Regions from separate parts of the Streptomyces sp. NPDC002403 genome, predicted to be linked through region 2. Evidence: predicted binding sites of a transcription regulator. Region 2 holds the regulator's gene; the other holds the start of a gene.
What was found. Region 2 encodes HrcA, which represses chaperone genes, less so after heat shock. Its sites were predicted from a motif close to TTNGCACTCNGNNNNNCNGAGTGCNAA; they were not measured.
Positions count from the first base shown of each region.

Region 1: groES (co-chaperone GroES) is a predicted target of HrcA. The motif match lies at 7,059-7,085, and genes of this name have one in related genera.

Region 1 is NZ_JBSFBQ010000001.1:338,593-353,226, reverse strand. Features, by position in the region: gene ACWCPY_RS01735 (ABC transporter substrate-binding protein) at 1-1,157, shown strand, start outside; gene ACWCPY_RS01730 (carbohydrate ABC transporter permease) at 1,157-2,050, shown strand; gene ACWCPY_RS01725 (carbohydrate ABC transporter permease) at 2,047-2,901, shown strand; gene ACWCPY_RS01720 (hydroxyacid dehydrogenase) at 2,938-3,966, shown strand; gene ACWCPY_RS01715 (ester cyclase) at 4,082-4,795, shown strand; gene groL (chaperonin GroEL) at 4,876-6,501, opposite strand; gene groES (co-chaperone GroES) at 6,599-6,907, opposite strand; gene ACWCPY_RS01700 (DUF6234 family protein) at 7,224-7,700, shown strand; gene ACWCPY_RS01695 (polysaccharide deacetylase family protein) at 7,906-8,946, opposite strand; gene ACWCPY_RS01690 (THUMP-like domain-containing protein) at 9,029-10,282, shown strand; gene ACWCPY_RS01685 (hypothetical protein) at 10,303-10,668, opposite strand; gene ACWCPY_RS01680 (hypothetical protein) at 10,719-11,384, opposite strand; gene ACWCPY_RS01675 (RNA polymerase sigma factor) at 11,485-12,750, opposite strand; gene ACWCPY_RS01670 (YciI family protein) at 12,844-13,209, opposite strand; gene ACWCPY_RS01665 (MFS transporter) at 13,251-14,634, opposite strand, start outside.
Region 2 is NZ_JBSFBQ010000005.1:75,337-89,970, reverse strand. Features, by position in the region: gene ACWCPY_RS08380 (SpoIIE family protein phosphatase) at 1-436, shown strand, start outside; gene hemW (radical SAM family heme chaperone HemW) at 512-1,753, shown strand; gene ACWCPY_RS08370 (DUF3097 domain-containing protein) at 1,837-2,655, opposite strand; gene ACWCPY_RS08365 (MBL fold metallo-hydrolase) at 2,681-3,403, opposite strand; gene hrcA (heat-inducible transcriptional repressor HrcA) at 3,602-4,618, shown strand; gene dnaJ (molecular chaperone DnaJ) at 4,619-5,755, shown strand; gene ACWCPY_RS08350 (nitronate monooxygenase) at 5,880-6,953, shown strand; gene ACWCPY_RS08345 (16S rRNA (uracil(1498)-N(3))-methyltransferase) at 6,950-7,696, shown strand; gene ACWCPY_RS08340 (hypothetical protein) at 7,903-8,391, shown strand; gene ACWCPY_RS08335 (S41 family peptidase) at 8,461-11,694, shown strand; gene ACWCPY_RS08330 (histidine triad nucleotide-binding protein) at 11,873-12,232, shown strand; gene ACWCPY_RS08325 (ribonuclease Z) at 12,251-13,159, shown strand; gene ACWCPY_RS08320 (adenosine deaminase) at 13,197-14,189, shown strand; gene ACWCPY_RS08315 (MFS transporter) at 14,153-14,634, opposite strand, start outside.

The DNA of each region.
Region 1 (14,634 bases), on a different contig from region 2:
ACGCGTTCAACGCCTCGCACAAGAACATCAAGGTGGTCTACGAGGAGATCCCGTCCGGCAACGCGGGCGGATACGCCAAGATCTCCAACGCGGTGAAGGCGGGCAACGCCCCCGACCTGGTCTCCATCGAGTACCCGCAGCTCCCGGAGTACGTCAGTCAGGGCGCGCTCCAGGACATCGGCCAGTACTTCACCGAGGACATCCGCAAGAAGCTGCTGCCGCAGGCGGTCGAGCTGACGACGCTCGGCGGCAAGAACTGGGCCGTTCCGTTCGACGCCTCGCCGCAGTCCTTCTACTACCGCAAGGACCTGTTCGAGAAGTACGGCGTCGAAGTCCCCAAGACCTGGGACGAGTTCCGCAAGGCCGCCGAGAAGATCAAGAAGGCCGACAAGAAGGCCCGGATCGGCACCTTCTTCCCCGATGACCCGACCACCTTCCAGGCGATGGCCTGGCAGGCCGGCGCCCAGTGGTACAAGCCCGAGGGCGACACCTGGAAGGTCAGCACCGCCGACGCGGCCACCAACAAGGTCGCCGACTACTGGCAGGGTCTGCTCGACGACGACCTGATCCGCTCCAACGCCTCGTTCAGCCCCGAGTGGACCAACTCCCTCAAGAACGGCGGCACCGTCGGCTACCTCGGCGCCGCCTGGGGTGCGGGCGTCCTCAAGGGCACGCTGCCCGAGCAGAGCGGCAAGTGGGCCGTCGCCCCGATGCCCAGCTGGGACGGCAAGCCGGCCAGCGGCATGCTCGGCGGCTCCACCTTCGCGGTGACCAGGACCAGCAAGAAGGCGAAGGCCGCGGTCGAGTTCGCCACCTGGATGTCGACCACCGAGGAAGGCATCAAGGCCCGCATCGAGTCCGGCACTTCGAGCGCCTTCCCGGCCGCGGCGGCCCTGCGCCCGGTGGCCAAGAAGTCCTTCGACGCCGGGTTCTACGGCGGCGAGGACATCTACCAGGTGTTCGAGGGCGCCGCGACGTCGATCGGCCAGAACTGGAGCTGGGGCCCGACGACCGGCACGACGAACACCACCATGAAGGACCAGTTCGGCAAGGTCGCGAGCGGCGGCACCACCATCAAGGACGCCGTGAAGGCCGGGCACGACGCCACGGTCGCCGAGCTGAAGAAGCGCGGTCTGAAGGTCGAGGACGCAGGCTGATGAAGCGCGCCCGGACGACCAGAGCCGCCGCCATCCTGCTGGGGCCCTTCTTCGTACTGTTCACCCTGGTGATGGTGCTGCCGATCGGTTACGCGGTCTGGCTCAGCCTGTTCACCGAGAAGCAGTCCGGCCTGGGCTTCGGCGGCACCGAGACCGTCTTCAGCGGACTCGACAACTACACGGCGGCCTTGGGCGACCGGGCGTTCCGCGAGGGCTTCGGCGTACTCCTCGGATACTGCCTGTTCTACATTCCACTGCTGCTCGTCGGAGCCCTCGCCCTCGCCCTGCTGCTGGACTCCACGCTGGCCCGCGCCCGCCGGTTCTTCCAGCTCGCGCTCTTCCTGCCGCACGCCGTGCCCGGCATCATCGCCGCGCTGATCTGGGTGTACCTCTACACCCCGCAGCTCAGCCCGGTGGTCAGCGCCATGGAGTCCGGCGGAATCGGCTTCGACTTCTTCTCCCCCGAAGGCGCCCTTCCCTCCGTCGTCAACATCGCGCTGTGGGAGTGGCTCGGCTACAACATGGTGATCTTCTACGCCGCGTTGCAGGCCATCGACCGCTCCGTGCTCGAAGCGGCCACGGTCGACGGGGCCGGTGCCTGGCGCACCGCGCTGAGCATCAAGGTGCCGCTGATCCGCTCCTCCCTCGTGATGGTCGCGCTGTTCACGGTCATCGGCTCGCTCCAGCTGTTCACCGAGCCGCTGATCCTCAACAAGGGGACCGGCTCGGCCGTCTCCTCCACCTGGACGCCGAACATGTACGCGTACACCGCGGCCTTCGAGCGCAACGACTACGGTCTCGCCGCGGCCGCCTCCATCCTGCTGGCGCTCACGGCCGCGCTGCTGTCCTTCGTCGTCACCCGCTTCACCGGCCGGAAGGGCAAGAAAGCATGAACTCCCCCGCCTCCCGCGGCCGCTGGATGTCGAAGACCGCCGTCAACGGCTTCCTCGTGCTCGCCGTCGTCTACATGCTCTTCCCCCTCGTCTGGCTGGTCACCGCCGCCACGAAGGACACCGGCGGGCTGCTCGCCGGCAACGCCTTCTCCTTCGAGGGCTTCAACCTCGGCCAGAACCTGTCCGACCTGGCCTCCTACGGCGACGGCATCTACTTCCGCTGGTACCTCAACAGCCTCATGTACGCGGGCGGCGGGGCGATCGTCTGCTCGCTGATCTGCGTCGCCGCGGGATACGCCTTCGACAAGTACGAGTTCCGGGGCAAGGAGAAGCTCTTCGGCCTTGTGCTGATGGGCGTGCTCGTGCCGACCACGGCGCTCGCCCTGCCGATGTATCTCCTGGCCTCCAAGACCGGCCTGGTCAACACCTACTGGTCCGTGCTGATCCCGGTGCTGGTCAACCCGTTCGGCGTGTATCTCGCGCGGGTGTTCAGCACCGGCTACATACCGAACGAGGCCCTGGAGGCCGCCCGTATCGACGGGGCCGGTGAGCTGCGCGTCTTCTGGTCCATCGGACTGCGCATGGTCATGCCGGGCTTCGTGACGGTCTTCCTCTTCCAGTTCACCGCGATCTGGAACAACTTCTTCCTCCCCCTCGTGATGCTCTCGGACCGCAAGCTCTTCCCGCTGAGCCTCGGTCTGTACTCCTGGAACACCAACACCCACGGCGAGCCGAGCTTCTATCCGCTCGTCGTCACCGGCTCCCTCCTCGCCGTCATCCCCCTGATCGTCGCCTTCGTCTCGCTGCAGCGGCACTGGAAGGCCGGACTGACCGCCGGCAGCGTCAAGTGACTCTCACCGCGAGCCCTGAGGAGTACGAGTTCCACCATGCCCCACGCCACTGACAACCGGCCGACGGCCCTGCTCGCGATGGGCCCCGGCATCGCCGACCGCCTTCTCGCCGACCGCCACCGCACCCGGCTGGCCGAGCTCACCCGTACCGACCCGTACCTCGTCGGCCACGACCTGGCCGCCCCGACGCCCGAGGTGGCCGCCGCCCTCGCCGAGGCCGAGGTGCTGTTCACCTGCTGGGGCGCGACACCGCTCACCGCCGGGGTCCTGGCGGCCGCGCCCCGGCTGCGGGCCGTGGTGCACGCCGCGGGCTCCGTGAAGCACCACATCACCGACGCCTGCTGGGAACGCGGCATCGCCGTCACATCGGCGGCCGGGGCCAACGCCCTGCCGGTCGCCGAGTTCACCCTCGCCACGATCCTGTTCGCCGGCAAGCGGGTGCTGCACACCGCGCACCGCTACCGCGATCTGCGCGCCGACCACGACTGGCTCGCGGAGCTCGACGGGGCCGGCAACTACCGCCGTACGGTCGGCATCGTCGGCGCGTCCCGCATCGGCCGGCGCGTGATCGAGCTGCTGCGCCCCTTCGACCTGGACGTGCTGCTGTACGACCCGTACGTGGACGGCCCGGAGGCGGCGCAGCTCGGAGTGCGGCTCACCCCGCTCGACGAGCTGTGCGCGAGCAGCTCCGTCGTCTCGGTGCACGCGCCCCAGCTCCCGGAGACGCACCATCTGATCGGTGCGGCGCAGCTGTCCGCCATGGCGACCGGGACGACGCTGATCAACACGGCGCGGGGTTCGCTGATCGACGAGGAGGCGCTGCTGGCCGAGCTGACGACCGGCCGACTGCAAGCGGTGCTGGATGTGACGGACCCCGAACTCCCGCCCGCGCACTCGCCGTTGTACACCCTGCCCAATGTGCTGCTCACCCCGCATGTCGCGGGTTCGCTGGGCGATGAGCTGCACCGGATGGCCGACCAGGCGCTGGACGAGCTGGAGCGCTTCGCGGCCGGTCTGCCCTTCGCGGACCCCGTCCACTCCGGAAGCCTGAGCCACTCCGCCTGAGCCACTCCGCCTGGGCCTTCGGACCACTGCGGACCCGCTCGGCCCGATCCGTCGGGAAGCCCGTGTCTCACTAAACTGGAAGCATCCCATCCGGAACGCGTGACCGGGAGATGCCATGAGATTCGTACAAGTTATCGACTGCAAGACGGATCGGTTCGAGGACATGGACCGTCTCATGGACCGCTGGGCCGAGCAGACCCGGGGCACCCGGACCGCCACGCACAGTCTGATCGGCAAGGACCGCTCCGACGGGTCCCACTACGTGGAGATCATCGAATTCCCGTCGTACGAGGACGCGATGGCGAATTCCGGGCTGCCCGAGACCGAGCGGATCTTCCGGGAGATGGTGTCGCTCTGCGACGGCATGCCCTCCTTCACCGACCTCGACGTGGTCCGCGACGAGCAGCTGAACCAGGCGCAGGTCCGCCGCTTCTTCCACGAGATCGCCGTCGGCGGTCATCTCGACGCCATCGACGAGGTGTTCGCGGCCGACTACACCGACCACGGCATCGCGAGGCCGGAACGGACGGTGATCGGCTCCGGCCGGCTGCGCGCCGATGTCGCCCGCTGGCGGGCCGCCTTCGACTTCACCTTCGAGCTGGACCGGCAGATCTGCGGGGATGACGACGTCGTGACGCTGTGGACCTGGACCGGCACGCACAAGGGCGCGTTCATGGGCATCGCGCCCACGGGCAGGCAGTGCGTCATGACCGGCACCACGATCTTCCGGTTCGAGGACGGAAGGATCAAGGAAGGCTGGTGGCACGAGGACCTCATGGGCCTGATGCGCGAGCTCGGCGCCCTAGACGGGAGCGCGGCGCGCGCCTGAACGCCCGAAGGCCCCCTGTCCCTCCGCCGAGCGGTGGGACAGGGGGCCTTCTGCGGCTGTGCGCCCCGAACGGCTACGCGTCAGTGCGAGTGGCCGTGACCGCCGTGGGCGGCCTCGGCCTCCTCCTCGGCCGGCTTCTCGACGACCAGGGTCTCGGTCGTGAGCAGCAGCGACGCGATGGACGCGGCGTTCTCCAGCGCGGAGCGGGTGACCTTGACCGGGTCGATGACGCCGGCCTTCACCAGGTCGCCGTACTCGCCGGTCGCGGCGTTGAAGCCCTGGCCCTTGTCGAGCTCGGAGACCTTCGAGGTGATGACGTAGCCCTCGAGGCCGGCGTTCTCGGCGATCCAGCGCAGCGGCTCGACGGCGGCGCGGCGCACGACCGCGACACCGGTGGCCTCGTCGCCGGTCTTGTCGAGGTTGCCCTCCAGGACCTTGACGGCGTGGACCAGAGCGGAGCCACCACCGGAGACGATGCCCTCCTCGACCGCGGCGCGGGTCGCGGAGATGGCGTCCTCCAGACGGTGCTTCTTCTCCTTGAGCTCCACCTCGGTGGCGGCACCGACACGGATCACGCACACGCCGCCGGCCAGCTTCGCGAGGCGCTCCTGGAGCTTCTCGCGGTCCCAGTCGGAGTCGGTGGCGTCGATCTCGGCCTTGATCTGGTTGACCCGGCCCTTGACGTCGCCGGGCTCGCCGCCGCCGTCCACGATCGTCGTGTCGTCCTTGGAGACGGTGACGCGGCGGGCGGTGCCCAGCACGTCCAGACCGGCCTGGTCGAGCTTGAGGCCGACCTCCTCGGCGATGACGGTCGCACCGGTGAGGGTGGCGATGTCGCCGAGCATGGCCTTGCGACGGTCACCGAAGCCCGGGGCCTTCACCGCGACGGCGTTGAAGGTGCCACGGATCTTGTTGACGACGAGGGTCGACAGCGCCTCGCCCTCGACGTCCTCGGCGATGATCAGCAGCGGCTTGGAGCCACCGGCCTGGATGACCTTCTCCAGCAGCGGGAGGAGCTCCTGGATCGAGCCGATCTTGCCCTGGTGGATCAGGATGTACGGGTCGTCGAGGACGGCCTCCATACGCTCCTGGTCGGTCACCATGTACGGGGACAGGTAGCCCTTGTCGAAGGCCATGCCCTCGGTGAAGTCGAGGTCCAGACCGAAGGTGTTGGACTCCTCGACGGTGATGACACCGTCCTTGCCGACCTTGTCCATCGCGTCCGCGATGAGCTCGCCGACCTGCGGGTCCTGCGCGGAGAGCGCGGCCACGGCGGCGATGTCGGTCTTGTCGTCGATCGGCCGGGCGGTCGCGAGGAGCTCCTCGGACACGGCCTTGACCGCGGCGTCGATGCCCTTCTTCAGGGCGGCGGGGGAGGCACCGGCGGCGACGTTGCGCAGACCCTCGCGGACGAGCGCCTGGGCGAGCACGGTGGCGGTGGTCGTACCGTCACCCGCGACGTCGTTGGTCTTGGTCGCCACCTCCTTCACCAGCTGGGCACCGAGGTTCTCGTACGGGTCGTCGAGCTCGACCTCGCGCGCGATGGTGACACCGTCGTTGGTGATGGTGGGAGCGCCGAACTTCTTGTCGATGACGACGTTGCGGCCCTTGGGGCCGATCGTCACCTTGACCGTGTCGGCAAGCTTGTTGACGCCGCGCTCAAGGGCGCGACGGGCGTCCTCGTCGAACTTCAGGATCTTCGCCATGGGAGCTGAGCTTTCCTCTCGGACGAACTGCGCCCCCGACCGCCCGGCTGGTTAGTTCGCAGGGGGCCAGGGGCGCAGAACAGAAAACGTGGGTGAATTACTTCTCGATGATCGCGAGGACGTCGCGAGCCGAGAGGACGAGGTACTCCTCGCCGTTGTACTTCACCTCGGTGCCGCCGTACTTGCTGTACAGCACGACGTCGCCGGTCTTGACGTCGAGCGGAAGGCGCTCGCCGTTCTCGAAGCGGCCCGGGCCCACGGCCAGGACGACGCCCTCCTGGGGCTTCTCCTTGGCGGTGTCCGGAATGACCAGGCCGGAGGCCGTGGTCTGCTCGGCGTCGAGCGGCTGGACCACAATGCGGTCCTCGAGCGGCTTGATCGCAACCTTGGAGCTGGCGGTCGACACGATCCGGTCTCCCCCTTCGGAGATCTCACGGGGTAACAGTCTTGGGGTGGCGACCAGGTCGATCCGTCGTCGCGGGTGCCGGACCTGCCAGTCGCACAGTACTGCTGGCACTCTCCAGTGGTGAGTGCCAGCACCGAGACTATGACCGCGATTAGCACTCGGTCAAGCGGAGTGCCAATTCGAGCGATCGTGGCGTCGCCGGTTCGCGGCTTCGGCGGCCCCGGAGGCAACGACCGGGGCACGGTCCGGACAACAGTCCGGACAACATGAGGGCAACGTACGGACGGACCGGACCGTTCCGTACGACCGTGTGGACATGACCCGCCCCTCCCCCTCCTCACGGCCGGACCAGCGGTCCGGGCGGCGGCCGTACGCGTCACGCGCCGTGAACGGCTGCCTCGATGTGGTGCTCGGAGTGCTGATGGTCCTTCTGGAGGGACTGATCTGCGCGGTCGCCACCGTCCGGCCGGCTTTCTCGCCCGCGGACCCCGGCGGCGCGGAGCCGGCAGGTCCGCCGCCGATGGACTGGACACCCGTCCTCGTCCTCGGCGGGATCGCCGCGGTGGTCTGCCTGTTCGGCGTCGTGCTGCTCCGCAGCGGCTGGCCCCGGGCGGGCGTGATCCAGCTGGCGGCGGCGCTGGTGCTGTGCGTGGTGACGGTGCGGGCCGGGCACGAGGACTACCGCCGCTCGCACCCGGCGCCCGCGCCCGCTCCCTCGTACGATCCCGGCCGGACCGGCCACCAGTGCCTCAGCGGCGGCGACGACCGCGAGTGCCGGGACTCCGGCGGCTGACGGCAGGAGATCACGACCGTCGACCCCGGCTCGCCGTGATCACCGCGGGCCGGCGGGCCCGCCGCGGGCGTGGGCGACGGATGGTGCACCCGCTGCGCGGCCTTGCGGCCCAGCCGTTCGATCGGGTCCACCGACTGGGCGCACCCCGTGGCGGCCGTCAGCGCACCGGCCACCAGCAGTCCGGCCAGCAGCCGGTGCGCGACCCTCATACGTAGTCCTCCAGGCGGGCCACGGCGTAGCCCCGGTCCGTGACGGTCTTCATGACCGCCCGGACCAGGTCGGCCATGCTGCCGTCCCATTCCGCGCGGCCCCGGAAGTGCGTGAGGATGATGTCGCCTGGGTGCAGGTCCTGGTCCTCCTCGCGCCACTCCATGTGGTCCGGGAACGCCTCGGCGTTCCAGAGGGGCACGGCCTTGATCCCGCAGGACTTCGCGATGCGGAGCGTGTCCCCGTTGTAGTTGCCGTACGGCGGGCGGAAGAGCCTGGGCCGCTTCCCGAACTGCTTCTCGATGATCTCCTGCTGGCCGCAGATCTCGCGCTTCTGCCCGGCGTACGAGAGGCCGGGCAGATAGGGGTGGTTGAGCGTGTGGTTGTTGAGGGTGACGCCCAGCCGCTGCGCCTCGCCGAAGTACCCGTAGTTGTCGCTCACCTCGTAGTCGCTGAGGAACGCGCTGTACGGGATGTCCAGTTCGTCCATCATCTGCAACAGCTCGGGGTCCTTCTCGGAGCCGTCGTCCATCGTCAGGAAGACGACGCGGTCCTTGGTCGGGACGGTGGTGAAGACCGGCGGCAGCGAGTCGTCGCCGCCCTTCACCTCGAAGCCCTCGCGGGTGGTGATGCGCGGCTTCACGGCGGGCGGCCGCGGGGCGATCAGCGGCGCCTTTCCCAGCCCCCACTTCTTGGCGAGTGCCGCCCGCACGGCCGGGCCGAACTTCGCGTTCTCATGGCCGCCGGGTGCGCGGTCCTGGCCGGCGAGCCGGCCGGGGCCGCCCGGATGTCCGGCGGCGGGGTCCGGGGCGGGTTCCCCTCCCGGGTGCCCGGCGGCCGGCCGGTCCCGGCGCCCGGTGTCGCCCGGCTGCGCGCCGGACCCGGAGGCGCAGCCGGAGCCGGCCGCGGCGACCAGGAGCGCGACCAGGACGGCGCAGGCGGGCCGGTGCCCGCCGGGGCGCCGCCTCCGCCCGGAGCCGAGTACGGCCGATCCGCTCCGTTTCGTGGCCATTTTTTCCTTTTGTCGTACAAGTTGCATGGCGTCGCATCCTGCCAGGGCGTCATCGGCCCACCGCCCCGACACCGCCGCCGGGTCCACCGGTCTACCCGGCTGGCTCACAATGGGGCGGGTGAACGCTCTCGCCCCGAACGACCCGTCCGCCGACGACCGGTCCGACGCCCCCGACCCGCTCGCCTCCTTCCTGGCCCTGCGCACCCCCGAGGGCGCCGCGCTCCTGGACGAGCTGCGGTCGTACGACCCCGCCCAGGAACTCGCCACCGCCACCCGGCTGCGCCGCACCCACCCGGCCGCCCTGGTGTCGGCGGCGCTGGGGCAGGCGCGGCTGCGGCAGCGGGCGGTGGCGAAGTTCGGCGCCGAGGACGCGTACCGGATGTTCTTCACGCCGAACGGCGTCGAGCAGGCGACCCGTACGTCGGTGGCCACCCATCGCGCGCGGCGGTTCGCCCAGACGGGCGCGGTGCGCACGGTCGCCGACCTCTGCTGCGGGATCGGCGGCGACGCGATCGCGCTCGCGCGGGCGGGCATCTCGGTGCTCGCCGTGGACCGCGACCCGCTGACCGCCGAGGTGGCCCGCGCCAACGCCGCCGCGCTCGGGCTGGACGAGCTGATCGAGGTGCGGTGCGCCGATGTCGCCGAGATCGACACCGCGCCGTACGACGCGGTCTTCGTCGACCCGGCCCGGCGAGGCGGCAGGGGCAGGATCTTCGACCCCGAGGCGTACTCGCCTCCGCTCTCCTGGGCGACCGCTGCCGCGCTCGCTGCCCCCCGCGCCGCACTGAAGATCGCTCCGGGCATCCCGCACGAGGCGATCCCGGCGCAGGCGGAGGCCGAGTGGATCTCGGACGGCGGGGACGTGAAGGAGGCGGTGCTCTGGTTCGGCGAGGGCTTCGCGGCCGGTTCGTACCGCGCCACCGTGCTCCCGGCCGGGGCCACGCTGTGGTCCGGGGCCCCGCTGCCCGCCCCGCCCGTCGGTCCGGTCGGCCGCTATCTGTACGAGCCGGACGGCGCCGTCATCCGCGCCCATCTGGTCGCCGACGTCGTCGCGCGGTGCGGGGGCCGGCTGATCGACGAGACCATCGCGTACATCACGGGCGACCGGCCGTACGAGTCCCCGTACACCTCCGGGTACGCGATCACCGACGAGTTGCCCTTCAGCATGAAGAGGCTGAAGGCGCTGCTGCGGGAGCGGAAGGTGGGCGTACTGACCGTCAAGAAGCGCGGCTCGGCGGTCGAACCGGAGGAACTGCGACGCCGGATGAAGCTCCAGGGGCCGAACTCCGCGACGGTCTTCCTGACCCGGGTGGCCGGAGCGCCGACGATGCTGATCGGCCACCCGCTGACCGGCCCGGCCTGAGAAGCCGGGCGGCCGGGCGGTCAGGCCAGGTCGGTCAGATCGTCCGCGTACACCTGCGAGAGCGGCTGCGGGCCCACGTACTGCTGGCAGTTGCACTGCCCGGACTCGAAGCGGACCGGTTTCTTGGCCTCGTCCCAGGCCGTCGGCACCTCGACCCGCTCATGGCACTTGCCCTGCTTGTCGTGCTTGGCGAGATGGTGCGTGCAGCCGCAGACCGGCTCCGGCGCCCTGCTCGCCGCTTCGAGAGCCAGCCGCTCCTGCCTGGACGCCTCCAGCAGTTCCAGCTTGCGGTCGTGCCGATTGCGCAGTGCCGTACGGACGTTGTCGACGGCCCATCCGAAGCCGCCCGTCCAGAAGATGATGAGCACCCACCAGTACCACTCCATGTCGCCCTCCCCCTGCGTGACCCATGTGTCCCGTCAGGATAGGTCGGCGATCAGCGGTGGGCACCGCCCCCGGCGGAGAACAGCGGCTCCGGGGCGGGCGCCCCTGCCAGTACCCGCAGCACCCAGCGCCGGTGGGCGAACGCCTTGACGAGGCCGATGAGTCCGACGATCCAGCCGGTCAGCCCGAGCCCCATGACCAGGACGGCCAGACCGTAGGCGTTCCCTTCCAGCGTGCCACTGGCGGGAACGGCGAAGCAGGCGTACAGCCCGGCCGCGCAGAGCGCGAAGGACATCAGCAGCCAGGCGAGCGAGGCGCCCGGCATCCGCAGGGCCGCGTCGCGCGCCGGATCGCGGTCCAGGCCGCCCCAGGCGTCGAGCAGCCGGCGGATCCTGACGTCGCGGCGCAGGCCGATGGCGACGAGGACGACCGCGGGCACCGCGCAGCCGACGCCCAGGACGGCGAGGAGCACACCGATCCCGGCGCTGATGACGTCGTAGGACTCCTCGAAGGTGATCAGCGCCGTGCCCACCAGCAGCCAGCCGAGCGCGCAGAGCGTTCCCCACAGCCACAGCATCGCCAGCCGGCCCGGTGAGACATGCGCCTTCACCAACATGCCGAGCACCGCGGCCCGGTCGGTCAGCAGCGCCTCCCGGTCGGGCCAGGAACGTATCTCCACGGGCGGTGGTGGCGGCGGCAGTTGTGCGCGGCGAGACATGGAGCAGACCCTACCGAGCGCGCGGGCCGGCTCAGCCGTCGCGCACCGCCTCAGGGCCCGGCCCGCGCATGCCCGGTCGGCCCCGTCCGGCGGCCGGGACTCAACGGCCGTCGCGGTCCGGATGCCCCGCGCGGTCCAGGAGCATCGCCCGTTCCCGTTCGTTGCGGGTCAGTGCGGCCGCCCGCAGGAACTCCGCCCGGGCCTCCTCCTCGCGTCCCGTCCTGGCCAGCAGATCGCCGCGGACGCTGGGCAGCAGGTGGTAGTCCTTGAGCGCCGGATCGTCCGCCAGCGCGTCGACAAGGGCGAGGCCAGCCTCCGGGCCCTGCGCCATCGAGACCGCCACGGCCCGGTTCAGTTCGACGACCGGGGACGGTGCGATCACGGCGAGACGGTCGTAGAGGGCGGCGATGGTGGCCCAGTCGGTGTCCGCGTACGCCGCCGCCCGCGCGTGGCAGGCGGCGATCGCGGCCTGCACGGTGTACGGGCCGAGCCCGGCGCCCTCCCCGGTCGCCGCCACGGCCCGCTCCAGGGCCGCGACCCCGCGCCGCACCAGCAGGTGGTCCCAGCGGGCCCGGTTCTGGTCGGCGAGCAGCACCGGCGCACCGTCCGGCCCGGTCCTGGCGGCGGTGCGGGAGGCCTGGAACTCCAGCAGCGCGACCAGTCCGTGGACCTCGGGCTCCCGCTCCATCAGGCCGACGAGCACCCGGGCCAGCCGCAGCGCGTCCTCGCACAGCGCCGGACGCAGCCAGTCGTCGCCCGCGGTCGCCGCGTACCCCTCGTTGAAGATCAGGTAGATCACTTCGAGCACGGAGCCGAGGCGCGCGGCACGCTCCGGCCCGTACGGCACCTCGAAGGGGATGCCCGCGCGCCCCAGGGTCCGTTTCGCCCGGACGATGCGCTGGGCGACGGTCGGTTCGGGGGCCAGGAACGCCCGGGCGATCTCGTCGGTGGTGAGGCCGCCGAGCAGCCGCAGGGTGAGGGCGATCCGGGCCTCCGTGGAGAGCACCGGATGGCAGGCGGTGAAGATCAGCCGGAGCAGGTCGTCATCGATGTCGTCCGCCCCGGCGGGCTCGGGCGGCGGCACGTCCTCAAGGGCCCGCCCCACCTCGGCGAGCTTGCGCGCGTAGGTCTCCTTGCGGCGTACGAGATCGATCGCGCGGTGTCTGGCGGTGGCCATGAGCCAGGCGCCCGGCCGGTCCGGGACACCTGATTCCGGCCACTGCTCCAGCGCGGCCACCAGCGCGTCCTGCGCGAGTTCCTCGGCGATGCCGACGTCGCGCACGATGCGGGTGACGCCCGCGATGATCCGCGCGGACTCGATCCTGAAGACCGCCTCGACCGCCGCGGTCGCGCTTGCTGCCGTCATGATCACTCATCACAGCAGCCGTACCGGGCCGCGGCAAGCGCGCCCGTCGGGGCATGTCGGGCGGCCTCCGGCCAAAGGCCGCCCGACAGGTTCTCAGGCGCCCAGGGTGGCCTCGTCGATCTGACGGACCTCGGAGGTCACGGTCCAGCTCTCCGGGTGGGTCCGCAGGAAGCGCCGGGTCCATTCCAGGGCCTCCTCCTTGTCCTTGACCTGGAGGATGGCGTAGCCGCCGACGACCTCCTTGGTCTCGGTGAAGGGCCCGTCGGTGTGGGTGAGCTTCCCGCCGGACCAGGTGACCCTGGTCCCCTGGGAGGTGGGGGTGAGCCCGGCCGTCTCCAGCATGACGCCCGCCTTGGTGATCTCCTCGAACAAGGCGCCCATGCGCTTCTCGAAATCGGGGTCCGGGGCGTCGAAGGGGTTCTGCTCGTCGATACGGATCAGTGACATGAAGCGCGGCATGGTGACTCCCAGGTCGAACGGGCGGGGGCTCTCCCCGCCTCTCACCCTTGCGTCGAACGGGACCCGGCCGGATCGACAGTCCCCTGGAAATTCTTCTGAGAAATTTCCGGCCCGGCCACCGGAGCGGTCTCCGGGCCGGTCGCCGCGGCCATCTCCGGGCCTGCCTCCGGAGCGGTCTCCGGGCCGGTCCCCGGAACCCCCGCCGCGGCCGCCCGCCCCCGTCCCGGGAGCAGCACCAGGGCCACCAGTGCCGCGACGGCGAGCAGCCCGGCACATACCCAGAACGCCGCCGAGTACCCGGCCGCCAGGTCGGCCGGACGGTTCCCGTCGCCGGTGACCCGGGCGGCGACGGTGACCAGGACCGCGAGCCCCAGCGAGCCGCCCACCTGGCGGGAGCTGTTCAGCAGCCCGGAGGCCATGCCCGTCTCCTCGGGCGCCACGTCGGTCGTGGCCGCCGTGCCGAGCGGTACGAAGCACATCCCGATGCCGATGCTGCAGACGAGGGACGGGCCGAGGATCGAGTACAGGAAGCCGCCGTCCGCCCGCGCCGTCGCCGCGAATCCGGCCAGGCCGAGCGTGGCCAGGGAGCCGCCGAGCGCCAGCAGCCGTCCGGTGCCGAGCGCCGCGACCGTACGGGTGGCGACGAGCGAGCCGGCGACGACGCCCGCCGAGAACGGCAGGAAGGCGATTCCGGCGGCGGTCGGCCCGTAGTCGAGCACCTGCTGCATGTAGAGCGAGACGAAATAGAACGCGGCGAACTGCCCGGAGCTCAGCAGCAGGCAGACGACATTGGCGGTCAGCACCGGCCGCCCCCTCAGCAGTCCGGGACGGAGCAGCGGAGTGCGGGCCCTCAGCTCGACGACGACGAAGACGGTCAGCAGCAGCGCGGCGGCACCGAGCGTGACCAGCGTCCGGGCCGACCCCCACGCGTCGGTCGATGTCCGTACGAGCCCGAGGACCAGCAGCGTCGTACCCGCGGTGGCCAGCAGCGCTCCCGCCACATCGAGCCGGCCGTTGCCACGCGCCGGCTCGCCCCGCAGTCCGCTGCGCACGGCCCCCACCAGCGCGAACCCCACGATCGGCACATTCACCAGCATCACCGCGCGCCAGCCCGCCGCATCGGTGAGCACCCCGCCCGCGAGCACGCCGACCGCGCCGCCCGCCGCGCCCGCCATGCCCCACAGCCCCAGGGCGCGGGAACGGGCGGGCCCGGCCGGGAAGGCCAGGGCGATCAGGGCGAAGGCGACCGGGGCGAGCGCGGCGGCGCCGATCCCCTGCACCGCCCGCGCGGCGATCAGCCCGCCCGGCGACCGGGCGAGCCCGCCCGCCAGGCTCGCCGCTCCGAACAGCACCAGGCCCGCCGTCAGGATCCGGCGGCTGCCCAGCAGGTCGGCGAGCCGCCCGCCGAGCATCAGCAGCCCGCCG
Region 2 (14,634 bases):
GCAGACCGCGGACACCGGGCAGTCCCGCTTCCTGTCCCTGCTGTACGGAGAGCTCGTACCGCTGCCCGGCGGCGGCGTGCACTGCACCCTGGCCAGCGCCGGCCACCCGCTGCCGCTGCTGCTGCGGCCCGACGGCGAGGTGCGCCCGGCCGCCGAGCCGCAGATGCTGCTCGGGATCTTCGACGACGTCGCCTATGAGAGCCAGAGCTTCGATCTGGCACCCGGCGACAGCCTGCTGTGCGTCACGGACGGGGTGACGGAGCGGCGCTCCGGACCGCTGATGTTCGACGACGGGGACGGACTGGCCCGGGCGCTGGCCGACTGCACCGGGCTGTCGGCGGACGGGATCGCGGACCGGATCAAGCGGGCGGTGCACGAATTCGCCGAGCGGCCGCCCGACGACGACCTGGCGCTGCTGGTGCTCCAGGCCGGGTGAGGACCCGCGCCGCCGGGGCACGGGCGCCCTCCGCGATCACGGGCGTGGCCGGGCGTTCCCCGGCGGCGAGCGACAATGGGCGGTATGCCTTCCGTACTGCCCGATGGTGAACCCGTACCCGACGACGGGGCGCTGCCCCGCCACGCCCTGGAAGGCGCGGCCGGCCGGCCGCTCGGCTTCTATCTGCACGTGCCGTACTGCGCGACCCGCTGCGGCTACTGCGACTTCAACACCTACACCGCCACCGAGCTGCGCGGCTCCGGCGGCGCGCTGGCCTCCCGGGACAACTACGCCGAGCATCTGATCGGCGAGGTCCGCCAGGCCCGCAAGGTCCTCGGCGACGATCCGCGCCCGGTCCGTACGGTCTTCGTCGGCGGCGGCACGCCGACCCTGCTGGCGGCGGCGGACCTGGTCCGGATGCTGGGGGCGATCCGGGAGGAGTTCGGCCTCGCGGACGACGCCGAGATCACCACCGAGGCCAACCCGGAGTCCGTCGGCCCCGCGTACCTCGCCGAGCTGCGGGAGGGCGGCTTCAACCGGATCTCGTTCGGGATGCAGAGCGCCCGGCAGCACGTACTGAAGATCCTGGACCGCACGCACACGCCGGGGCGGCCCGAGGCGTGTGTCGCCGAGGCCCGGGAGGCGGGCTTCGAGCACGTCAACCTCGACCTGATCTACGGCACGCCCGGGGAGTCCGACGACGACTGGCGGGCCTCGCTGGACGCGGCGATCGGCGCTGGGCCGGACCATGTCTCGGCGTACGCGCTGATCGTCGAGGAGGGGACGCAGCTGGCGCGGCGGATCCGGCGCGGCGAGGTCCCGATGACGGACGACGACGTCCACGCCGACCGCTATCTGATCGCCGACGAGGCGATGGCCGCGGCGGGCTTCTCCTGGTACGAGGTGTCGAACTGGGCCCGCACGCCCGAGGGCCGGTGCCTGCACAACGAGCTGTACTGGCGCGGGGCCGACTGGTGGGGCGCCGGGCCCGGGGCGCACAGCCATGTCGGCGGGGTGCGCTGGTGGAACGTGAAGCATCCGGGGGCGTACGCGCAGGCGCTGGCCGAGGGGCGGTCGCCGGGCGCCGGGCGCGAGATCCTCTCCGCGGAGGACCGGCGGGTGGAGCGGATCCTGCTGGAGCTCCGGCTCGCCGACGGCTGCCCGCTGTCGCTGCTGGCCCCGGCCGGTCTGGCCGCGTCCCGCCGCGCCCTGGCGGACGGGCTCCTGGAGTCCGGGCCGTACGAGCAGGGGCGGGCGGTGCTGACCCTGCGGGGGCGGTTGCTGGCGGACGCGGTGGTCCGGGACCTGGTGGACTGAGGGTCCGGGGCCCCGCCCCGGACCCCCGCTCCTCAATCGCCGGAGGGGGCTGGAATGTCCGCCGGAGGGGGCTGGAGCAACCCCTACTCCGGCGCCGTCACGAAGTCGATCAGGTGTTCCACCGAACCCAGCAGTGACGGTTCCAGGTCGCGGTACGAGCGGACCGTGGACAGGATGCGCTGCCAGGCCGCGCCGGTGTTCTCCGGCCAGCCGAGCGCGCGGCACACGCCCGTCTTCCAGTCCTGGCCGCGCGGTACCGCAGGCCAGGCCGTGATGCCCACGGAGGACGGCTTCACCGCCTCCCACACGTCGATGTAGGGATGGCCGACCACCAGTACGTCCGCGTCCGACACCCGGTCGGCGATCCGGGACTCCTTGGAGCCGGGGACCAGGTGGTCGACCAGGACGCCCAGTCTGGCGTCCGGGCCCGGGGAGAACTCGCGCACGATGGCCGGGAGGTCGTCGATGCCCTCCAGATACTCGACGACCACGCCCTCGATCCGAAGGTCGTCGCCCCAGACCCGCTCGACCAGCTCCGCGTCGTGCCGGCCCTCCACATAGATCCGGCCCGCCCGCGCCACCCGGGCGCGCGCCCCGGGGACCGCGATCGAGCCCGAGGCCGTACGGGCGGGGCGCACCGGAGCGGCGGCCGAGGGGCGGACCAGGGTGACCACCCGCCCCTCCAGCAGGAAGCCGCGCGGCTCCATCGGGAAGACCCGGTGCTTGCCGAAACGGTCCTCCAGGGTCACCGTCGGACCCTGGGCCGTCTTCTCGCAGCGGATCACCGCGCCGCAGAATCCGGTGGAGACCTCCTCCACGACCAGATCGGTCTCGGCGGGGACCTCGGGAACGGGGGCGGACTTCTTCCACGGCGGGGTCAGGTCCGGCTGGTAGCTGCGCATCGGACGACGATAGGACGACAACGCGTCACGACACGCCGAAGCGTACGGCCAGTTGTTCGCGCTGGTCCTGTACGAACGCCGCGTCCACCACCGCCCCGTGCCCCGGTACGTACACCGCGTCCTCGCCGCCCAGCGCCAGCACCCGGTCCAGCGCGGCCGGCCAGCGGGCGGGGAACGCGTCCCGGCCCGCCTGCGGTTCGCCGGACTCCTCGACCAGGTCGCCGCAGAGCACGATCGCGGGGGAGCCGGGGACCACCGCCACCAGGTCGTGGCCGCTGTGCGCGGGGCCCACGTCGGCCAGCACCACCTCGCGCCCGCCGCCCAGGTCGAGCGTCCACTCGCCGCACACCTGGTGGTGCGGTGCCACCAGCGCGTCCACGGCCTCCGCCGCGTCGTGCTCGGCGACCCCGTGGCGCACCGCCGAGGTGTGCAGCTCCGCGGCCTCCCGCTCCAGCAGCTCCGCCAGGCCGACCGCCCCGTACACCTCGGCGCCGGAGAACGCGGCGGTGCCCAGGACATGGTCGAAATGGGGGTGGCTGAGTGCGATATGCGTCACCCTCCGGCCCAGCAGAGCCTGCGCCTGGGTCCGGACCTCGGCCCCCTCCCGGAGCGACGATCCGGTGTCGTAGAGCAGCACTCCGTCCGTCCCGGCCACCAGTGCGACCGTCGCGTCCCATCCGGGAAGGCGCCGCCGGCCCACTCCGTGACCGAGTCGCTCCCACCCGAACTCTTCCCAAGAGGCATCCATACCGGGACGCTATCGGCAAACGACCTGCACGGTCTCGCGGTAGCGTGGCCGGTCGCCCTTGCTAGGTCCCCACTCGGCCGCCGTACACTGGCCGGGGGATTGCTGGCACTCGCGTTGACAGAGTGCCAAGCGGATTCCTGGGCAGAGAAACAGGAACGTCCCGAGAACCACCGAGGAACACAGCTGGAGGTGTGCGCGATGCTCAGCGAACGCAGACTCGAAGTGCTCCGCGCCATCGTCCAGGACTATGTCGGCACGGAGGAGCCCGTCGGCTCCAAGGCGCTCACCGAGCGGCACAAGCTGGGAGTCTCCCCGGCGACCGTCCGCAACGACATGGCGGTGCTGGAGGACGAGGGCTTCATCGCCCAGCCCCACACCAGCGCCGGACGCATCCCGACGGACAAGGGCTACCGGCTCTTCGTCGACAGGCTCGCGGGGGTCAAGCCCCTCTCGTCGCCCGAGCGCCGTGCCATTCACAATTTCCTCGACGGCGCGGTCGACCTCGACGACGTCGTGGGCCGCACCGTACGGCTGCTCGCGCAGCTGACCCGGCAGGTCGCCATCGTGCAGTACCCCTCGCTGACCCGGTCGACGGTGCGGCACGTGGAGCTGCTGTCCCTGGCGGCCGCCCGGCTGATGCTCGTACTGATCACGGACACCGGCCGGGTCGAACAGCGCATGATCGACTGCCCCGCTCCGTTCGGCGAGACCTCTCTCGCCGATCTGCGGGCCCGGCTCAACAGCCGGGTCGTCGGACGCCGTTTCGCGGACGTCCCGCAGTTGGTGCAGGACCTGCCGGAATCCTTCGAGAGCGAGGACCGGGGAACCGTGTCCACCGTGCTCTCCACCCTGCTCGAAACCCTCGTCGAGGAGACGGAGGAGCGGCTGATGATCGGCGGCACCTCCAACCTCACCCGCTTCGGGCACGACTTCCCGGTGATGATCCGGCCGGTGCTGGAGGCACTGGAGGAGCAGGTCGTGCTGCTGAAGCTGCTCGGCGAGGCCAAGGACTCGGGCATGACCGTACGTATCGGGCACGAGAACGCCCACGAGGGGCTCAACTCCACGTCCGTCGTCGCGGTCGGCTACGGTTCGGGCGACGAGGCAGTCGCCAAACTCGGCGTGGTCGGACCGACCCGCATGGACTACCCCGGAACGATGGGAGCGGTACGCGCAGTGGCACGTTACGTCGGACAGATCCTGGCGGAGTCGTAAGTGGCCACGGACTACTACGCCGTACTCGGCGTGCGCCGCGACGCATCCCAGGACGAGATCAAGAAGGCATTCCGTCGGCTCGCACGCGAGCTGCACCCGGATGTGAACCCCGATCCGAAGACCCAGGAGCGGTTCAAGGAGATCAACGCCGCCTACGAGGTGCTGTCGGACCCGCAGAAGAAGCAGGTCTACGACCTCGGCGGCGACCCGCTGTCCGCCTCCGGCGGCGGTGGCGCGGGCGGATTCGGACAGGGCGGCTTCGGCAACTTCTCCGACATCATGGACGCGTTCTTCGGTACGTCGTCGCAGCGCGGACCCCGTTCGCGCACCCGGCGCGGCCAGGACGCGATGATCCGGCTGGAGATCGATCTGGCCGAGGCCGCGTTCGGCACCACCAAGGACATCCAGGTCGACACGGCCGTCGTCTGCACGACGTGCAGCGGCGAGGGCGCCGCCCCCGGCACCTCCGCCCAGACCTGTGACATGTGTCGCGGCCGCGGCGAGGTCTCCCAGGTCACCCGGTCCTTCCTCGGCCAGGTCATGACCTCGCGGCCCTGCCCGCAGTGCCAGGGCTTCGGCACGGTCGTGCCGACGCCGTGCCCGGAGTGCGCCGGTGACGGCCGCATCCGGTCGCGGCGCACGCTCACCGTGAAGATCCCCGCCGGTGTCGACAACGGCACCCGCATCCAGCTCGCCGGCGAGGGCGAGGTCGGTCCCGGCGGCGGCCCGGCCGGCGATCTGTACGTGGAGATCCACGAGCTCTCGCACGCGGTGTTCCAGCGCCGGGGCGACGACCTGCACTGCACGGTCACCATCCCCATGACGGCGGGCGCGCTCGGCACCAAGGTGCCGCTGGAGACGCTCGACGGCCTGGAGGAGGTCGACATCCGGCCGGGCACCCAGTCCGGCCAGTCGGTCCCGCTGCACGGACGCGGCATCACGCATCTGCGTGGCGGCGGTCGCGGCGATCTCATCGTGCACGTCGAGGTGATGACCCCGACGAAGCTGGACCCGGAGCAGGAGCGACTGCTGCGGGACCTGGCGAAGGTGCGCGGCGAGGAGCGGCCCACCGGCCAGTTCCAGCCCGGCCAGCAGGGACTGTTCTCCCGGCTGAAGGACGCCTTCAACGGCCGCTGACCGGTCTGCCGCACCCGTTCCGGACGCCGGACGGACCCGCTCGACGGGACCGTCCGGCGTTTGAGTACAAAGCGGACCCCGTCCCGCGCGCCCCGCGCCGCGCCGGACGTGACACGATGCGGTCATGTCATCCGCGTTGACCGATCTCTGCCGGTATCCGATCGTGCAGGCCCCGATGGCGGGCGGCTCGTCCGGTCCGCAGCTCGCCGCAGCCGTCTCCGAGGCGGGCGGGCTCGGTTTTCTCGCCGCCGGGTACAAGACGGCCGACGGCATGTACAACGAGATCAAACAGCTGCGCGGGCTGACCGGTCAGCCCTTCGGCGTCAATCTCTTCATGCCGCAGCCGGCACTCGCCGACCCGAGCGCCGTGGAGGTGTACCGGCACCAGCTCGCGGGCGAGGCCGCCTGGTACGAGACCCCGCTCGGCGACACGGACTCCGGCGGCGACGACAACTACGACGCCAAACTCGCCATCCTCCTGGAGGACCCGGTCCCGGCCGTCTCGTTCACCTTCGGCTGCCCGACCCGCGACACCCTCGACGCGTTCGCCGGCGTCGGCACGTACACCGTCGTGACGGTCACCACGCCCGAGGAGGCCCAGGCCGCCCAGTGGGCGGGCGCCGACGCCGTCTGCGTCCAGGGCATCGAGGCGGGCGGCCACCAGTCCACCCACCGCGACGACCCGCAGACCGACGGCACCGGGATCGGGCTGCTCTCGCTGGTGTCCCAGGTCCGCGAGACCGTGCAGATACCGATCGTTGCCGCGGGCGGGCTGATGCGCGGTTCCCAGATCGCCGCGGTGCTCGCCGCGGGAGCGGAGGCGGCGCAGCTCGGTACGGCGTTCCTCGTCTGCCCCGAGTCGGGGGCGAGCCCGCTGCACAAGCAGGCGCTGACCAACCCGCTGTTCGTACGGACCGCCCTGACCCGGGCGTTCTCCGGCCGCCCGGCCCGGGGCCTGGTCAACCGGTTCATGCGCGAGCACGGACCGTACGCCCCCGCCGCCTATCCGCAGGTCCACTATCTGACCGCCGGGCTGCGCAAGGCCGCGGCGAAGGCCGGGGACGCGCAGGGCATGGCGCTGTGGGCGGGCCAGGGACACCGGATGGCACGCGAGCTGCCCGCGGGCCGGCTGGTCCGGCTGCTCGCCGAAGAACTGGACGCCGCACGGACGGCAGTGAGCACAGGGAGTACGCAGTGACCGCACCGGTCTTCGTCGTCGAACAGGTCCCCGGCGGGCCCGAGTTCGTCCTTGAGGGGCCCGAGGGCCGGCACGCCGTGTCGGTGAAGCGGCTGCGCGCCGGCGAGGAGGTCGTGCTCACCGACGGGCGCGGCCACTGGGCGGAAGGCATCGTCCTGGCCGCCGAGGGCAAGGACCGGCTCGTCGTCACCGATCTCGACGAGATCCGGGAGGAGCCCCGGCCCGCCCCCCGCATCACCGTCGTCCAGGCGCTGCCCAAGGGCGACCGGGGCGAGGTCGCCGTGGAGACGATGACGGAGACCGGTGTCGACGCGATCGTGCCCTGGCAGGCGGCGCGCTGCATCACGCAGTGGAAGGGCGACCGCGGCCTCAAGTCCCTGGCCAAATGGCGCAGCACCGCCCGCGAGGCGGGGAAGCAGTCCCGCCGGGTGCGCTTCCCCGAGGTCGCGGACGCGATGACGACCAAGCAGGTCGCGGCGCTGCTGGCCGCGGCGGACTTCGCCGCCGTGCTGCACGAGGACCGGGGGCACGACAGCGAGCCGCTGGCCACCGTCCGGCTCCCCGCCCAGGGCGAGATCGTGCTCGTCGTGGGTCCCGAGGGCGGTGTGTCGCCGGAGGAGCTGGCGGTCTTCGCCGCGGCGGGCGCCCGGACCTGCCGGCTCGGGGCGAGCGTCCTGCGTACCTCGACGGCGGGCACGGCGGCGACGGCACTGCTGCTGGGGCGCACCGGCCGCTGGTCGTGAACCCTGCCCTGAGTCCTGGGTGCTGAGTGTTGAGTCCTGAGTGCTGGGTCACGCTGTGCGCCTGCTGTGCGCCCCGTCGCGTGCGCCGGAGCCGCTCGCGGTTCTGACCGCAAGCCGTCTACCGCTCCACGGGCGAACGGTGGGAAGGTGCCCGTATGGGGACATCAAGGGCATGGGCCCGGGGAAGAGAACGGCGCTTTCTGGCCGTGTCCGCACTCGTGGTCGCGGCGGTCGCGGGTGCTGTGGGCTGTGAGCCCGTGGGCGGACTGAATTCCGCGTCCATCGCCGTGACCACCGATCAGGTCGGCACCGGCGCACTGGAGCGCAACGGGGTCGACGTGCGGTGGCTGAGCTGCACCGCCGGAGTCGACCGGGAGGGGTTCGGGGCCGGGGCCGCCTCGCCCGCCGCCTCCGCGAACCGGATCGCGGACGTCGACTGCACCGGCAAGACCGGGAACGGCGAGGCCATCACACTCACCGGCAAGGTCACCCAGGCGCTCGGCGGGCGGTGTGTGCGCGGCGACCTGACAGCGAAGGCGGGCGGGAGGTCCGTCTTCCGGGCGGATGTGCTCGGCGACTGCGACGCCGCCCCCTCGACCGCCGTGGTGAACCCGCAGCCGGCCGGTGGCGGTGCCGGCTTCCGGCCGGCCGTCACCGTGACCGTGACGGTGACCGAAGCACCCCTGGGCAAGTGAGTCCGGCGGCCCGTCGTACTCCGGCCAACCCGGTTACGCAGAGCATGGCCGCCGCCTAGGGTGATCGGTGTGACACAGCCTGCCTACCTCCGATACCCCCATGTCCAGGGCGATTCGATCGCCTTCACCGCCGAGGACGATGTCTGGCTGGCGCCGCTGGACGGCGGCCGGGCCTGGCGCGTCAGTGCCGACAACCGGCCTGTCACCGGCCCGCGGATATCGCCCGACGGAACCCGGGTCGCCTGGACCTCCACCCGGGACGGGGCGCCCGAGGTGCACGTCGCACCCGCCGACGGCGGCCCCTCGGAGCGGCTCACCCACTGGGGCGACGGGCAGACCGCCGTCCACGGCTGGACGCCCGGCGGCGAGGTGCTGGTCATCAGCGCCCAGGGGCAGGCCTCGCACCGGCGCACCTGGGCCCGGGCCGTCCCGGTCGACGGCGGGCCCGCACGGACCCTGCCGTACGGGCCGGTCGGATCGCTCGCGTACGGGCCCGGCGGCCGGGTCCTGCTGCTCTCGGTCACGATGGGGCGCGAGGCCGCCACCTGGAAGCGCTACCGGGGCGGCACGGCGGGCAAGTTGTGGATCGAGCAGGAACCCCCGGCGGACGGCCCGGCGGAGTTCGTACGGATCCACGCGGAGCTCGACGGCAACATCGAGTGCCCGATGTGGGTGGGGGAGCGCATCGCCTTCCTCTCCGACCACGAAGGCGTCGGCGCGCTCTACTCCTCGCTCCCCGACGGCTCCGGCCTGCGCCGCCACACCGGCACCGACGGCTTCTACGCCCGCCACGCGACCACCGACGGCACCCGCGTCGCCTACGCCTCGGCCGGCGAACTCTGGCTGCTGGACGACCTGGAGGGCGACGGCCCCCGCCGCCTCGACATCCGGCTCGGCGGCCAGCGCACCGACCTCCAGCCGCACCCCGTGCACGCCGGCAGCCACCTCGACTCCGCCTCCCCGGACCGCACCGGCCGGGGCAGCGCCGTCGGGACGCGCGGCGCCGTCCACTGGGTCACCCACCACGGGGGCCCGGCCCGCGTACTCGCCGCCGAACCGGGCGTACGGGCCCGGCTGCCCCGCACCTTCCAGGCCGAGGGCGATCAGCACGTCGTCTGGGTCACCGACGCGGAGGGCGATGACGCCCTGGAGTGCGCACCCGCCACCGGCACCGCGCCCGGCTCCGCACCGCGCCGCCTCGCCGCGGGCCGCATCGGCAGGGTCCTCGACCTCGCCCCGGCCCCCGACGGCAGCCGGTTCGCCGTCGCCGCGCACGACGGGCGGGTCCTGATCGTCGAGCGGGAGAGCGGTGAGGTCCACGAGGTGGACCGCAGCGAGCACGGCGACGCCTCCGGCCTCGTCTTCTCGCCCGACTCCGCCTGGCTCGCCTGGTCCCACCCCGGCCCCGAGCCGCTCAGCCAGCTCAAGCTCGCGCACCTCGCCGACCTCTCGGTCACCGAGGCCACCCCGCTGCGCTTCCGCGACTTCGCCCCCGCGTTCACCGGCGACGGCAAGCACCTCGCGTTCCTCTCCGAGCGGTCCTTCGACCCGGTCTACGACGCCCATGTCTTCGACCTGGCGTTCATCGGCTCCTGCCGCCCGCATCTGCTGACGCTCGCCGCCACCACGCCCTCCCCGTTCGGGCCCCAGCGCCACGGCCGCCCGACCGAGAAGGAGAAGGGCGGCGGCGAGGGCGACCAGGACAACCCGACCGCGCTGCCCGTCACCCGCATCGACCTCGAAGGGCTCGCCGACCGGATCCTGCCGCTGCCCGTCGAGGCCGCCAGCTACTCCACGCTGCGGGCCGCGAAGGACGGCCTGCTGTGGCTGTGCCACCCGGTGACCGGGGTCCTCGGCACGAGCGGCGCCACACCCGACTCGGGGCGGCCCGAGACCGTGCTGGAGCGGTACGACCTGGAGAAGCTGCGCTGCGAGGAACTCGCCTCGGGCGTCAAGGACTTCGCGGTCAGCGGGGACGGCAAGCGGATCGTCCTGCACACCCGGGGCAAGCTGCGCGTCGTACCGTCCGACAGCCATGTCTCCGCCGACGACGAGGACGGCGGTAGCGACGGCGGCGTCACCGTCGACCTCTCCCGGATCCGGCGGATCCTCGAACCGGCCGCCGAATGGCGCCAGATGTACAACGAGGCCGGACGCATCATGCGGGACAACTTCTGGCGCCCCGACATGGGCGGCCTCGACTGGGACGGGGTCCTGGACCGCTACCGCCCGGTGCTGGAGCGGGTCGCCACCCATGACGACCTGATGGACCTGCTGTGGGAGGTGCAGGGGGAACTCAGCACCTCGCACGCCTATGTGAGGCCGTCCGGCGGATGGTGCGACGACTCGGCCCGGCAGGGCCTGCTCGGTGCGGACATCTCCCGTGCGGAGGACGGCGGTTGGCGCATCGACCGGATCCTGCCGTCCGAGTCCTCCGACCCGGAGGCCCGCTCGCCGCTCGCCGCGCCAGGGGTGGCGGTCCGCGCCGGGGACACGATCCTCGCCGTCGACGGCTGCCCGGTCGACCCGGTGACCGGGCCCGGACCGCTGCTCACCGGCTCGGCGGACAAGCCGGTCGAGCTGACCGTCTCGCCGGTGGACGGCGGCGGCCCCCGCCATGTCGTCGTCGTACCCCTGGCCGACGAGGAGGCGCTGCGCTACCACGCGTGGGTCGCCGGCCGGCGGGCGTACGTGCACGAGCACTCCGGCGGGCGCCTCGGCTACCTCCACGTCCCCGACATGGTCGGCTCGGGCTGGGCGCAGCTCCACCGCGACCTGCGGATCGAAGTGGCCCGTGAGGGACTGGTCGTGGACGTCCGGGAGAACCGCGGCGGCCACACCTCGCAGCTGGTCGTGGAGAAGCTCGCCCGCCGCGTCGTCGGCTGGGACCTGCCGCGCGGCAGGCGGCCGTTCAGCTACCCGCAGGACGCGCCGCGCGGGCCGGTGGTCGCCGTGGCCAACGAGTTCTCCGGCTCGGACGGCGACGTCGTGAACGCCGCGATCAAGGCGCTGGGCATCGGGACGGTCGTCGGCACCCGGACCTGGGGCGGCGTGGTCGGCATCGACGGCAAGTACCGGCTGGTGGACGGGACATCGGTCACCCAGCCCAAGTTCGCGTTCTGGCTGGAGGGTTACGGCTGGGGCGTGGAGAACCACGGGGTGGATCCCGATGTGGAGGTCGTGATGACGCCGCAGGACCACGTGGCGGGGCGTGACCCGCAGCTGGACGAGGCGATCCGGATCGCGCTGGCGTCACTGGCGCGGACGCCGGCGAAGCGGGCGCCGGAGCTGCCGGAGGTGTAGGGAGCGGGGGCGCGGGTGGGGTGCGCCGGTGGCGGCGTGTTCCCCTGCCCGCCCCTTCCCGTGCCCGGGGGCACAGCCCCCGGGCCCCGCTCCCCGATCGCCGGAGGGGCTGGATTGCGGGCCCGATAGCATGCCGTACAGCGATCACCACGACCATCACCTACCGAGGAGCCGCCCCATGGCAGGAGAACCGCAGCCCGACTGCCTGTTCTGCAAGATCGTCTCGGGCGAGATCCCGGCCACCATCGTCCGCGAGAGCGAGACCACCGTCGCCTTCCGGGACATCAACCCGCAGGCCCCCACCCACGTACTCGTCATTCCCCGCGTCCACCACCCGGACGCCGCCGCGCTCGCCGCCGCCGAGCCGGCGATCGCCGCCGACATACTGCGTGAGGCCGGGCAGGTCGCCGCCGACGAGAAGATCGTGGACAGCGGGTACCGGGTCGTCTTCAACACCGGCTCCGGCGCCGGCCAGACCGTCTTCCACGCGCACGCCCACGTCCTGGGCGGCCGCGGACTGCAGTGGCCCCCCGGCTAGAGGGGCCGGTCGCACACCGTGTCCGTACGCGAACTCGTGGTCCTCGGCACCGCCAGCCAGGTCCCGACCAGACACCGCAATCACAACGGCTATCTGCTGCGCTGGGACGGCGAGGGCATCCTCTTCGACCCCGGTGAGGGAACCCAGCGCCAGATGCTGCGGGCCGGTGTCGCCGCGCACGACATCAACCGGATCTGCGTCACGCACTTCCACGGTGACCACTCGCTGGGCCTGGCCGGGGTGATCCAGCGGATCAACCTCGACCAGGTCCCGCACCCGGTCACCGCGCACTACCCGGCGAGCGGACAGCGCTTCTTCGAGCGGCTGCGGTACGCCACCGCCTACCGCGAGTCCGTCGAGCTGGCCGAGGCCCCGGTCGCCGCCGACGGGATGCTCGCCACCACCGACGCGTACACGCTCAGCGCCCACCGGCTCTCGCACCCCGTCGAGTCGTTCGGCTACCGGCTCGTCGAGCCCGACGGGCGGCGCATGCTGCCCCAGAAGCTCGCCGAGCACGGCATCAAGGGCCCGGACGTCGGCCGGATCCGGCGCGAGGGCGCCCTCGGCGGCGTCACGCTCGACGACGTCTCCGAGCGCAGGCGCGGCCAGCGGTTCGCGTTCATCATGGACACGAGGCTCTGCGACGGCGTGCATGTGCTCGCCGAGGGCTGCGACCTGCTGGTCATCGAGTCGACCTTCCTGGACGAGGACGAACGGCTCGCCACCGACCACGGCCATCTGACCGCCGGCCAGGCGGCCCGGGTGGCCCGGGACGCGGGCGTGCGGCACCTCGTGCTGACGCACTTCTCGCAGCGGTACGACGACCCGGCCGCCTTCGAGACCCAGGCCCGCGCGGCGGGGTACGAGGGCGAACTGACCGTGGCCCAGGACCTCGGCCGGGTTCCCGTGCCCACCCGGCACCTCTGAACACATCAGCACCACCGTCTGTGAGCGTGAAAAACCCGTGCACCTCCCCAAAGCCGAACTCCACCTCCACATCGAAGGCACCCTCGAACCCGAACTGGCCTTCGCGCTCGCCGCACGCAACGGCGTACAACTGCCGTACGCGGACACCGAGGAGCTCCGCACCGCCTACCTCTTCGAGGACCTGCAGAGTTTCCTGGACCTGTACTACGCGCTGATGGCGGTGCTCCGGACCGAGGAGGACTTCGAGGAGCTCGCCGACGCCTACCTCGCCCGCGCCGCCGCACAGGGCGTCCGGCACGCGGAGATCTTCTTCGACCCGCAGGCGCACACCGCCCGCGGCGTCCCGATCGGCACCGTCGTCGAGGGGCTCGGCCGGGCGCTGGAGCGCAGCGAGGAGAAGCACGGCATCTCCACCCAGCTGATCATGTGCTTCCTGCGCGACCAGCCGGCCGAGTCGGCGCTGGCGACCCTGGAGGCGGCGAAGCCGTATCTGCACCGGATCAGCGCGGTCGGCCTCGACTCGGCGGAGGTCGGCCACCCGCCCGCCAAGTTCCGCGAGGTGTACGAGGCGGCCGGAGCACTCGGGCTGCGCAAGGTCGCGCACGCCGGCGAGGAGGGCCCGCCCGAGTACATCCGGGAGGCCCTGGACGTCCTCGGGGTGGAGCGCATCGACCACGGGCTGCGCTGCATGGAGGACCCGGAGCTGGTGGAGCGGCTGGTCGCGGACCGGGTGCCGCTCACCCTCTGCCCGCTGTCCAACGTACGGCTGCGCGCCATCGACACCCTGGAGGAGCACCCGCTGCGGGCCATGATGGCCGCCGGACTGCTCTGCACGGTGAACTCCGACGACCCCGCCTACTTCGGCGGATACGCCGGGGACACCTTCCACGCCGTCCGCGAGGCGCTCGGCCTGGACCGGGAGCAGCTGCGCACGCTGGCCCGCAACTCCTTCGAGGCGGCCTTCCTCGACCACGACGAGGAGCGCAGGGCGCGCTATCTGTCCGAGGTCGAGGCGTACGCGTTCGACTGACCGGCCCCGCCCGCCGGGCCGGCCGTCCGGAACGCGGCCCGGACCGGGCGCCTGCGGCGCACGGGCAGGCTGATCTCCGTGACGGCCTGCTCGGGCGCGCCCAGCTTGGGCACGGCGCCCGGCACCGCTCCGGTGGTGACGGCGAGCAGCGCGGCCGGGGCGCCGCCCCTGCGGCGCACCGAACCCGGCACCAGCGGACGGCCGCCGGTGTGCAGGGCGACGGCCGTGAACGGGGCCGCGACCAGGAGGGTGAGCGCGCCCAGGATCAGGCCCATGACCGGGTAGCCGGCCTGCTCGGACAGCACACTGCCGAGCACCGGACCGCAGGCCACCCCGACGGACGACGCGGAGCCCGCGAGGACCGCCCAGCGGCCGCGTACGTCCAGGGAAGCGGCCAGACCGATCAGGTACGACAGGACCACGGGGTAGACCGTGTTCCAGAGGA